DNA from 4 places in the Pseudomonas siliginis genome. Region 1 is predicted to be linked to each of the others. Evidence: predicted binding sites of a transcription regulator. Region 1 holds the regulator's gene; each other region holds the start of a gene.
The links. Region 1 encodes FliA, which starts transcription of late flagellar genes. Its sites were predicted from a motif close to CTAAAGTTTNNNNNNNNNNNGCCGNTAA; they were not measured.

Region 1 (2,200 bases):
CCGCGGCTTCCGTCAGCTTGACCACATAGCCCAGGCGTTCGGTGGCGTCGGTGATTTGCGACACTTCCTCGGCCTGCGGCATGTGCGGATCGATCTGGAAATTGACGATCGCACTGTGCAGTTCACGTGTGAGCTTGCCCACTTCCTGATACAGGCCGCGGTCACGGGTCTGATTGAGCTCATGGATCAGTTGCACCGCGTCGCCGAACTTGCCTTTTTCAAGGCTCTCGACCAGTTCGACCGCGTGTTTTTTCAGGGTCGATTCGAAATCGCCCTGTGATGATTCGTTATGCTCCATAGCTCCCCCGCGCATTCATCAGCCGATGCGTTCGAAAATCTTCTCGATTTTGTCTTTCAACGCTTGAGCCGTGAAAGGTTTGACTACGTAACCGTTCACACCGGCCTGAGCGGCCTCGATGATCTGCTCGCGCTTGGCTTCAGCAGTCACCATCAACACCGGGAGGTGCTTGAGTTTTTCATCGGCGCGCACGTGACGCAGCAGGTCGATACCGGTCATGCCCGGCATGTTCCAGTCCGTTACCAGAAAGTCGATGCTGCCGCTGTTGAGCACCGGAATGGCAGTGGTGCCATCGTCGGCCTCGACGGTGTTGGTGAACCCAAGATCGCGCAGCAGGTTCTTGATGATCCGCCGCATCGTTGAGAAGTCATCAACGATGAGGATTTTCATGTCTTTGTTCAATTCGACCTCCAAGCAGTCTTAAACGCGCCCAGCACCTGGACGCGCCACTTCAATCAATCGGCGCAGCACTTAAAGTTTGTCTGGAGCACAACGGATCGAGACCGGCGCCGTTCATCACCGCACCAGCCTCGTTTCGCAGTGTCCCCACACTGCCTTCAGCGCGCTCGCCACTCCCCCAAACGCCCCCGCAGACGGGCCGCGCACTGGCTGTGTAACTGGCTGACCCGCGATTCACTGACGCCAAGGACTTCACCGATCTCCTTGAGGTTCAGCTCTTCGTCGTAGTACAGCGCCAACACCAGTCGCTCACGCTCCGGCAAATTGGCAATCGCGTCCGCCAGCGCCGCCTGAAAGCGTTCATCTTCCAGATCGCGTGACGGCTCCATATGAGCACTGGCGCCATCCTCGTGCAGCCCTTCGTGTTCGCCGTCCTGCAACAGGTCGTCGAAACTGAACAGGCGACTGCCCAAGGTGTCATTCAGAATCCCGTAGTAATCGTCGAGACTCAATTGGAGTTCGGCCGCAACCTCGTGATCTTTAGCGTCACGGCCGGTTTTAGCTTCAATCGAGCGAATCGCGTCGCTGACCATCCTGGTATTACGGTGAACCGAGCGTGGCGCCCAATCCCCTTTGCGCACTTCATCGAGCATCGCGCCGCGGATTCGAATGCCCGCGTACGTTTCGAAACTGGCGCCTTTGCTGGCGTCGTATTTGGTCGAGACTTCCAGCAAACCGATCATCCCGGCCTGGATCAGGTCTTCGACCTGCACGCTGGCCGGCAGGCGCGCCAGCAAGTGATAGGCAATGCGCTTGACCAGCGGCGCGTAGCGCTCGATCAATTCGTATTGCGCGTCACGCGCCGACTTTTTGTAAAGATTCATGCCACTGGCGGTCATATCACAGGCCCTGCGGTTTGCTGCACGAGACGCTCGACGAAAAATTCCAGATGCCCGCGCGGGTTGGCGGGCAGCGGCCAGGTATCGACCTTCTGGGCGATGGCCTTGAAGGCCAGTGCGCACTTGGAACGGGGAAAGGCTTCGTAGACGGCGCGCTGCTTCTGCACTGCCTTGCGCACGCTTTCGTCGTATGGCACGGCGCCGACGTATTGTAGGGCGACGTCGAGGAAGCGATCCGTGACCTTGGTCAACTTGGCGAACAGGTTGCGCCCTTCCTGCGGGCTCTGCGCCATGTTGGCCAGCACGCGGAAGCGGTTCATGCCGTAATCGCGGTTGAGCAACTTGATCAGCGCGTAAGCGTCGGTGATCGAAGTCGGCTCGTCGCAGACCACCAGCAACACTTCCTGGGCGGCGCGTACGAAACTGACTACCGAGTCACCAATACCCGCAGCGGTATCGATCACCAGCACGTCGAGATTGTCGCCGATGTCGCTGAACGCCTGGATCAGGCCGGCGTGTTGCGCCGGGCTCAAGTGCACCATGCTCTGCGTGCCGGAGGCCGCCGGCACGATGCGAATCCCGCCCGGGCCTTGCAACAGCACGT
Region 2 (2,200 bases), 2.0 Mb from region 1:
GAGGAAGCAGAAGAGCGTCGATTCTCGGCGCTTGGCAGGCTTTGCACAAAGGGATAAAAAGGATGGGTGGCATGATTAATACTCATCCTGAAACGTACCCGCCGAATTGGCTATATCCCCGCTACTGGAGCTTTTTGTATGTCCCGACGCCTTCCGCCGTTGTATGCCCTGCGCGCATTCGAAGCGGCAGCGCGACACAGCTCGTTCACCCGCGCGGCGGAAGAATTGTCGATCACCCAGAGCGCGGTCAGTCGGCACATGCGCACCCTTGAAGAACACTTCGCCTGCCGGCTGTTTCATCGCAGCGGGCGCAACCTGCAACTGACCGAATCGGCACGGCTGCTGCTACCCGGAATCCGCGAAGGCTTCGCCGCCCTTGAGCGCGCCTGCAATACCTTGCGTGCCGAGGACGACATCCTGCGCATGAAAGCGCCATCGACCCTGACCATGCGTTGGCTGCTGGCGCGGTTGAGTCGCTTCCGCCATTTGCAGCCGGGCAATGAGGTGCAATTGACCAGCGCGTGGATGGACATTGATTCGGTGGACTTCAACAATGAACCGTTCGATTGCGCGGTGTTGCTCAGTGACGGGCATTTCCCACCGGACTGGGAAGCGAGCCTGCTGTTTCCCGAGGAATTGATTCCGGTCGGCGCGCCGAACCTGCTCAATGACCAACCTTGGGATGTAGCGCGTCTTGCGACCGCCGAACTGCTGCACCCGACCCCGGATCGCCGCGATTGGCGCAGTTGGCTGGAGCGCATGGGCCTGTCCGATCAGGTCTCGCTCAAGGGCGGACAAGTGTTCGATACGCTGGAGCTGGGCATGATCGCGGCGGCGCGCGGCTACGGCGTTTCGATGGGGGATCTGTTGATGGTTGCCGAAGATGTTGCGCAAGGGCGCTTGAGCCTGCCGTGGCCTACGGCCGTCGCCAGTGGCCTGAATTATTACCTGGTCTGGCCAAAGCCGCGTCCGGGAGGTGAACGTTTGCGCCGCCTCAGCGATTTTCTGCAGAGCGAAGTCCGCGCCATGCAACTGCCGGCGGTGGCGCGCTTGAGCTGAAACGTTCGAGCCGGCACAATGCCACTACTGCGCCATACCCACGCAATGCGCTCAAGTATTCGGTTTTACCGCCGACTACGAGCTTGTGGAACCGTCGTGCCGGTTCCGCGTTACACCCCACTATTAGAATATTTTCCGGGCAATTACCGCGATCAAGGAGGATTCGGTGGCTCGGCCAGGAGCTGTTCATGTCTCAACCTCGTGCTCGGATCGCCTCGCAGCTGGGTCTTGCCCTTGCTGTGATACTGGCGATAGTCATCAGCGGCAGTACGGTGTTCGCCTTGCGTTCGCTGGATTCCGCCAACCTCGCCACCCGTGAAGAGCATCTGGCCAGTGAGGCCCGGCTGCTGGCCGATCAACTGAGTACCTTCCACGGTACGCTGCGCGAAAGCACCCTGCGCCTGAGCGGTCTGTTCGAAAAACGCTTCGGCAGTGGCCTGAGTGTGCACCCTGATCAGCCAGTGACCGTGGCCGGCGTGCAGACCCCGGGTCTGCATCTGGGCAACGAAGTGCTGAACAACAACTTCAAGGAAGTTGACGAGTTCAAGCAGATGACCGCCGGTGTGGCCACGGTATTCGTGCGCAGCGGCGAAGACTTCATTCGCGTCAGCACCAACGTCAGCAAGCAGGACGGCACCCGTGCCATCGGCACCGTGCTCGATCATGCCAACCCGGCCTACGCGAAGTTGATGGCGGGGCAGAGTTATGTCGGTCGCTCGCTGCTGTTCGAGCGCTACTACATGTCGCAGTACACACCGGTGCGCGATGCGGGCGGCAAGATCATCGCCGTGTTGTACGTAGGTTTCGATTACACCGACGCGCAGAACGCGCAGTTCGCCAATCTCAAGCGCTTCCGCATTGGCAAGACCGGCTCGCTGGCCCTGCTCGACGAGCAGAACAAATGGCTGGTGCCGATTGCCGGCGTCGAAAACCTGGATCAAGCCGCCCCGACCATCAACAACCTGGTGAAAACCCCGGGCAAGGGTGAGTTCTGGAGCGACAAGGGCGAGGACTTCTACAGCATCGCCGTGCCGTTTGAAGGTGGTCCGTGGTCGGTGGTGGCGAGCATGCCGAAAGCCGAGATCCGCGCGGTGACCTGGAGCGTCGGTACGCAACTGGCGATCGGCAGCCTGCTGGCGAT
Region 3 (2,200 bases), 3.0 Mb from region 1:
TCACTCACGCGTGTTCCTCCAGCAGGCGCCAGCGCAGTTTTTCACCGGCGCGCAGCGGGATAACGGTCAGCTCGCCAAATGGCAGGCTGGTTGGGGCGGTCCATTCTTCGCGAACCAGGGTGATGCGATCGGTGTTTGCCGGCAGGCCGTAGAAACGCGGGCCGTTGAGGCTGGCGAAGGCTTCGAGCTTGTCCAGCGCATTACGCTGTTCAAACGCTTCGGCATACATCTCGATGGCGGCGTAGGCGGTGTAGCAACCGGCGCAACCGCAGGCGGCTTCCTTGGCGTGCTGGGCGTGGGGCGCCGAGTCGGTGCCGAGGAAGAACTTGGCGCTGCCGCTGGTGGCGGCATCGAGCAAGGCTTCCTGATGGGTGTTGCGCTTGAGGATCGGCAAGCAATAGAAATGTGGCCGAATCCCGCCCACCAGCATGTGGTTACGGTTGTACAACAGGTGGTGCGCGGTGATGGTCGCGCCGACGTTGGCCGAAGCCTCGTTGACGAATTGCACGGCGTCACCGGTGGTGATGTGCTCGAACACCACTTTCAGCGTCGGGAAGCGCTCGACCACGCGGCGCATGTGCTCATCGATGAAGATCTTTTCGCGGTCGAACACATCGACGTCGCCACGGGTGACTTCACCGTGGATCAACAGCGGCATGCCGACTTCGGCCATGGCTTCCAGCGCCGGGAAGATCTTGTCGATGCTGGTCACGCCGGAATCGGAATTGGTGGTCGCGCCGGCCGGGTAAAGCTTGGCGGCGTAGACGAAACCGCTGGCCTTGGCCTGACGAATTTCTTCCGGTTGGGTGCGGTCGGTGAGGTACAGCACCATCAACGGCTCGAACTGACTGCCGGCCGGGCGGGCAGCGAGAATGCGCTGACGATAGCCGTCGGCTTCAGCGGCGTTGCGCACCGGCGGTACCAGGTTCGGCATGATGATCGCGCGCCCGAAGGTGCGGGCCACATCGGCAACGGTATTGTTCAACACGGCACCATCGCGAAGATGAATGTGCCAGTCGTCGGGACGCAGCAGGGTCAGGCGGTCGGACATGAGGGGATTCCAGGCGGGTCAAACTGAGGCGAATGCTACCGGAAAAGACTCTTGCAGGCACCCGCTATCAAGTTTTGCCACAAGCGTCCGATATCCCGAAGGTATGCCGTAAACATTGTGTGAATCGGTGTTTGTGTTTCACAAGCCAATGGAGCCTCCCGTGCGCCAGCGTTATTTAGCCCTGCTCAGTGTGTTTGCCAGCCTTCCCGCGATGGCGCTGACTTACCAGACCCGTCTGGAGAACATTGAGTGGACGGTCGCCGGCGACCAGTTCGAATGCCGCCTGACGCAACCGATCACCGATTTCGGCTCGGGCGAGTTCGTGCGCAAGGCCGGTGAGCAGGCGATCTTTCGCCTGAATGCCTACAACGCCATGCTTGGTGGCGGCTCGGCGACGTTGCTCGCTGCCGCTGCACCGTGGCAGCCGGGGCGCGGCGATATCAATCTGGGCTCGGTACGGCTGGGCAGTGGCAATGTGTTGTTCAACAGCTCGCAATCCCAGGCCGGTGGGCTGATCAGCGGTCTGCTGGACGGCCGTAGCCCGGTAGTTCGCCGTGCGTCTGGCGATGGCCGGGTGTCGGAAGTGCGTTTGTTGCCGGTGAAATTCAGCAAGGCGTTCAACGACTACCAAGGCTGCGTGGCGAAATTGCTGCCGCAGAATTTCGACCAGATCAAGCAATCGCAGATAGGCTTTCCCGGCGAAGGCGTTGAGCTGGACCCGGCTGCCAAGGCCAAGCTGCAAGTGATGCTCGAATACATGAAGGCCGACCCGACGGTGAACCACATTGACCTCGACGGCCATTCCGACAACAGCGGCAATCGCCTGACCAACCGCGAATTGTCGCGCCGCCGCGCGCTGGCGGTGGTGGATTTCTTCAAGGCCAACGGCATTCAGGAATCGCAGATCACCGTGCGTTTCCACGGCGAGCAGTATCCGATCGTGCCGAACACCAGCAAGGCCAATCGTGCGAAGAATCGCCGGGTCAACGTGAAACTGTCGCGTGTGGCACCGACCACAGCCCCTGCGCCAGCGCCGCAAGCGAGTACGCCAGCCACCGCCGCAGCGACTTCCTGACTCGCCGGTCATCGTCGCGCTCTCGACAGATTCTGTCGCTTTGTCGTCTTAAGCTGTCGCGCCTCTGTAAATTA
Region 4 (2,200 bases), 2.7 Mb from region 1:
CGAGAACCAGCGTACTCGCCGCACGAGATGCGCTGGCCTGCATTGACTCCAGCGCCTGGCTCGAACCGCTGCGCATGCCTTGCACCATCTGTTCGATTTCCTGCGTCGATTGCTGGGTGCGATACGCCAGCGCGCGCACCTCATCGGCTACCACCGCAAAACCTCGACCGCTTTCGCCCGCACGTGCTGCCTCGATGGCAGCGTTGAGCGCCAGCAGATTGGTCTGCTCGGCGATGGCGCGAATCACGTCCAGAACCTTGCCGATGTCTTGCGATTGATTGGCCAGCGACTGCACCAGTTCGCCGGTGTTCTGTACATCACTGGCCAGGGCGTTGATCGCGCTGGCGGTTTCGCTGACGCGCTCCTGGCCCAATTGTGCTGATTGACTGGACTGGCGCGTGGCATCGGACGTCGACACCGCGTTGCGCGCGACCTCCTCCACCGCAGCGGTCATCTCGTTGACCGCAGTGGCAGCTTGTTCGATTTCGTTGTTCTGCTCTTGCAGGCCTTGGGTGCTGTCGACGGTGACGGCGCTCAGTTCGTCAGCGGCGGTGGCCAGTTGTGTGGCTGAGCCGCTGATACCTTGCAGCGTCTCGCGCAGGTTCTGTTGCATCGTCGCCAAGGCCTTGAGCAAGCGGCTGACTTCGTCGTTGCCATGGGTTTCGATCGGCCGCGTGAGATCGCCCTTGGCGACACTTTCTGCGGCATCCACGGCGCTGCTCAGCGGGCGCACGATACTGCGCGTAAGCAACATCGCCAGCGCCACCGTGGCCAGCGCTGCCAGACCAATGAACAGGCTGACGATGGTCCGCGAGGTTTCATAATGCGCGGCGGACTTCTCGCTTTCGGCGGCGACCTGGCGGGCGAACAGATCGGCGAGATCGTTGAGTTGCTTGCCGGAGCCGTCGACCACGGTCTTCATGTCAACCAGCAACAATTTGGTCAACTCGTCACGCTTGCCTTGCTCGGCGAGGGTGAATGACTGGGCGATGCCGGTGCGATAGGCGGCGAAGGTTTTCTTGAACTGGTCATACAGCTGCTGACCTTCGGCAGTGTCGACCAGTTTGTCGTAGGCGGCGATTTTCTCGCTCAGTTCCTTGTCGCGGGTGTCCATCTGGCCGCGATAGGTGGCGATATTGGCCTGATCCTGATCGAGCGCCATGCGCAGGGAGATGGTGCGGATGCGCAGCATCAGTTCGCGGATCTCGTCGCCGCCACGGATGCTCGGCAACCAGCGGTTCTCCACCGCCACCTCGCTGTCGCGAATGCTCGACATCTGCCCCAGCGCAAACACGCCGAGCAAGGCCACCAACACCGCGATCAGGGCAAATCCCAGGGCAGCCCGGGGAGCAATATTCAACTGACGAAGCAACATGACGAACGCCCTTATTCTTGTAATGGCCAGATCAAGGGGCGAAGCGTTGGCAGTCCCCTCGTGTTAGCGGGCTATCGGCAGGTTGTATGACGACTTGAAGGGATTCGCCTTTCAGCAGGCAAAAAAAATCCCCGCATCTTTCGATACGAGGATTTTCAATATGGTCGGGGTAAGGGGATTCGAACTCCTGACATCCTGCTCCCAAAGCAGGCGCGCTACCGGACTGCGCTATACCCCGGTAAAAAAAAGGCGACCTTTCAAAGATCGCCTTCTTCGATCAGCGCTTTTGGCCTCTGATCTTAAGATTCGATCCCAGCGCAAACTGGTTTCAAAAATGGTGGGTCGTGTGGGATTCGAACCTACGACCAATTGGTTAAAAGCCAACTGCTCTACCAACTGAGCTAACGACCCAAATATGGTCGGGGTAAGGGGATTCGAACTCCTGACATCCTGCTCCCAAAGCAGGCGCGCTACCGGACTGCGCTATACCCCGGTTTGAAATTGGCTCCGTGACCAGGACTCGAACCTGGGACCCAATGATTAACAGTCATTTGCTCTACCGACTGAGCTATCACGGAACTACACATTTCAATTTACAACGGTGAAGCTTTGTTGCATCTCGCCACCCGTTCGCATCGCTGCGTTCGTGTGTCTGAGGCGCGCTATTCTACAACCTAGAACACCTCTGTCAACCCCCTAAATTGCTTTCAAGTTAATGATTTGCAACTTATTTCAGATTCCAACCCGGTGGGTTGAAACGCTGCCGGTGACTGACTGCGGGGCGCACTTTACAAGCCTTTTCCTTTGAGTTCAACAGCCTGGCGA

Region 2: NF676_RS26540 (methyl-accepting chemotaxis protein) is a predicted target of FliA. The motif match lies at 1,110-1,137, and genes of this name have one in related genera.
Region 3: NF676_RS21450 (flagellar protein MotY) is a predicted target of FliA. The motif match lies at 1,118-1,145, and genes of this name have one in related genera.
Region 4: NF676_RS23080 (methyl-accepting chemotaxis protein) is a predicted target of FliA. The motif match lies at 1,447-1,474, and genes of this name have one in related genera.

Annotation. Positions count from the first base shown of each region.
Region 1 covers NZ_CP099598.1:1,724,116-1,726,315, reverse strand. The annotation lists gene NF676_RS08175 (protein phosphatase CheZ) at 1-298, opposite strand, end outside; gene NF676_RS08170 (chemotaxis response regulator CheY) at 317-688, opposite strand; gene fliA (RNA polymerase sigma factor FliA) at 856-1,596, opposite strand; gene fleN (flagellar synthesis regulator FleN) at 1,593-2,200, opposite strand, start outside.
Region 2 covers NZ_CP099598.1:5,762,799-5,764,998, reverse strand. The annotation lists gene NF676_RS26545 (LysR substrate-binding domain-containing protein) at 139-1,059, shown strand; gene NF676_RS26540 (methyl-accepting chemotaxis protein) at 1,248-2,200, shown strand, end outside.
Region 3 covers NZ_CP099598.1:4,680,294-4,682,493, reverse strand. The annotation lists gene rnt (ribonuclease T) at 1-8, opposite strand, end outside; gene pyrC (dihydroorotase) at 5-1,051, opposite strand; gene NF676_RS21450 (flagellar protein MotY) at 1,212-2,126, shown strand.
Region 4 covers NZ_CP099598.1:5,030,173-5,032,372, forward strand. The annotation lists gene NF676_RS23080 (methyl-accepting chemotaxis protein) at 1-1,375, opposite strand, end outside; tRNA gene NF676_RS23085 (tRNA-Pro) at 1,537-1,613, opposite strand; tRNA gene NF676_RS23090 (tRNA-Lys) at 1,711-1,786, opposite strand; tRNA gene NF676_RS23095 (tRNA-Pro) at 1,792-1,868, opposite strand; tRNA gene NF676_RS23100 (tRNA-Asn) at 1,878-1,953, opposite strand.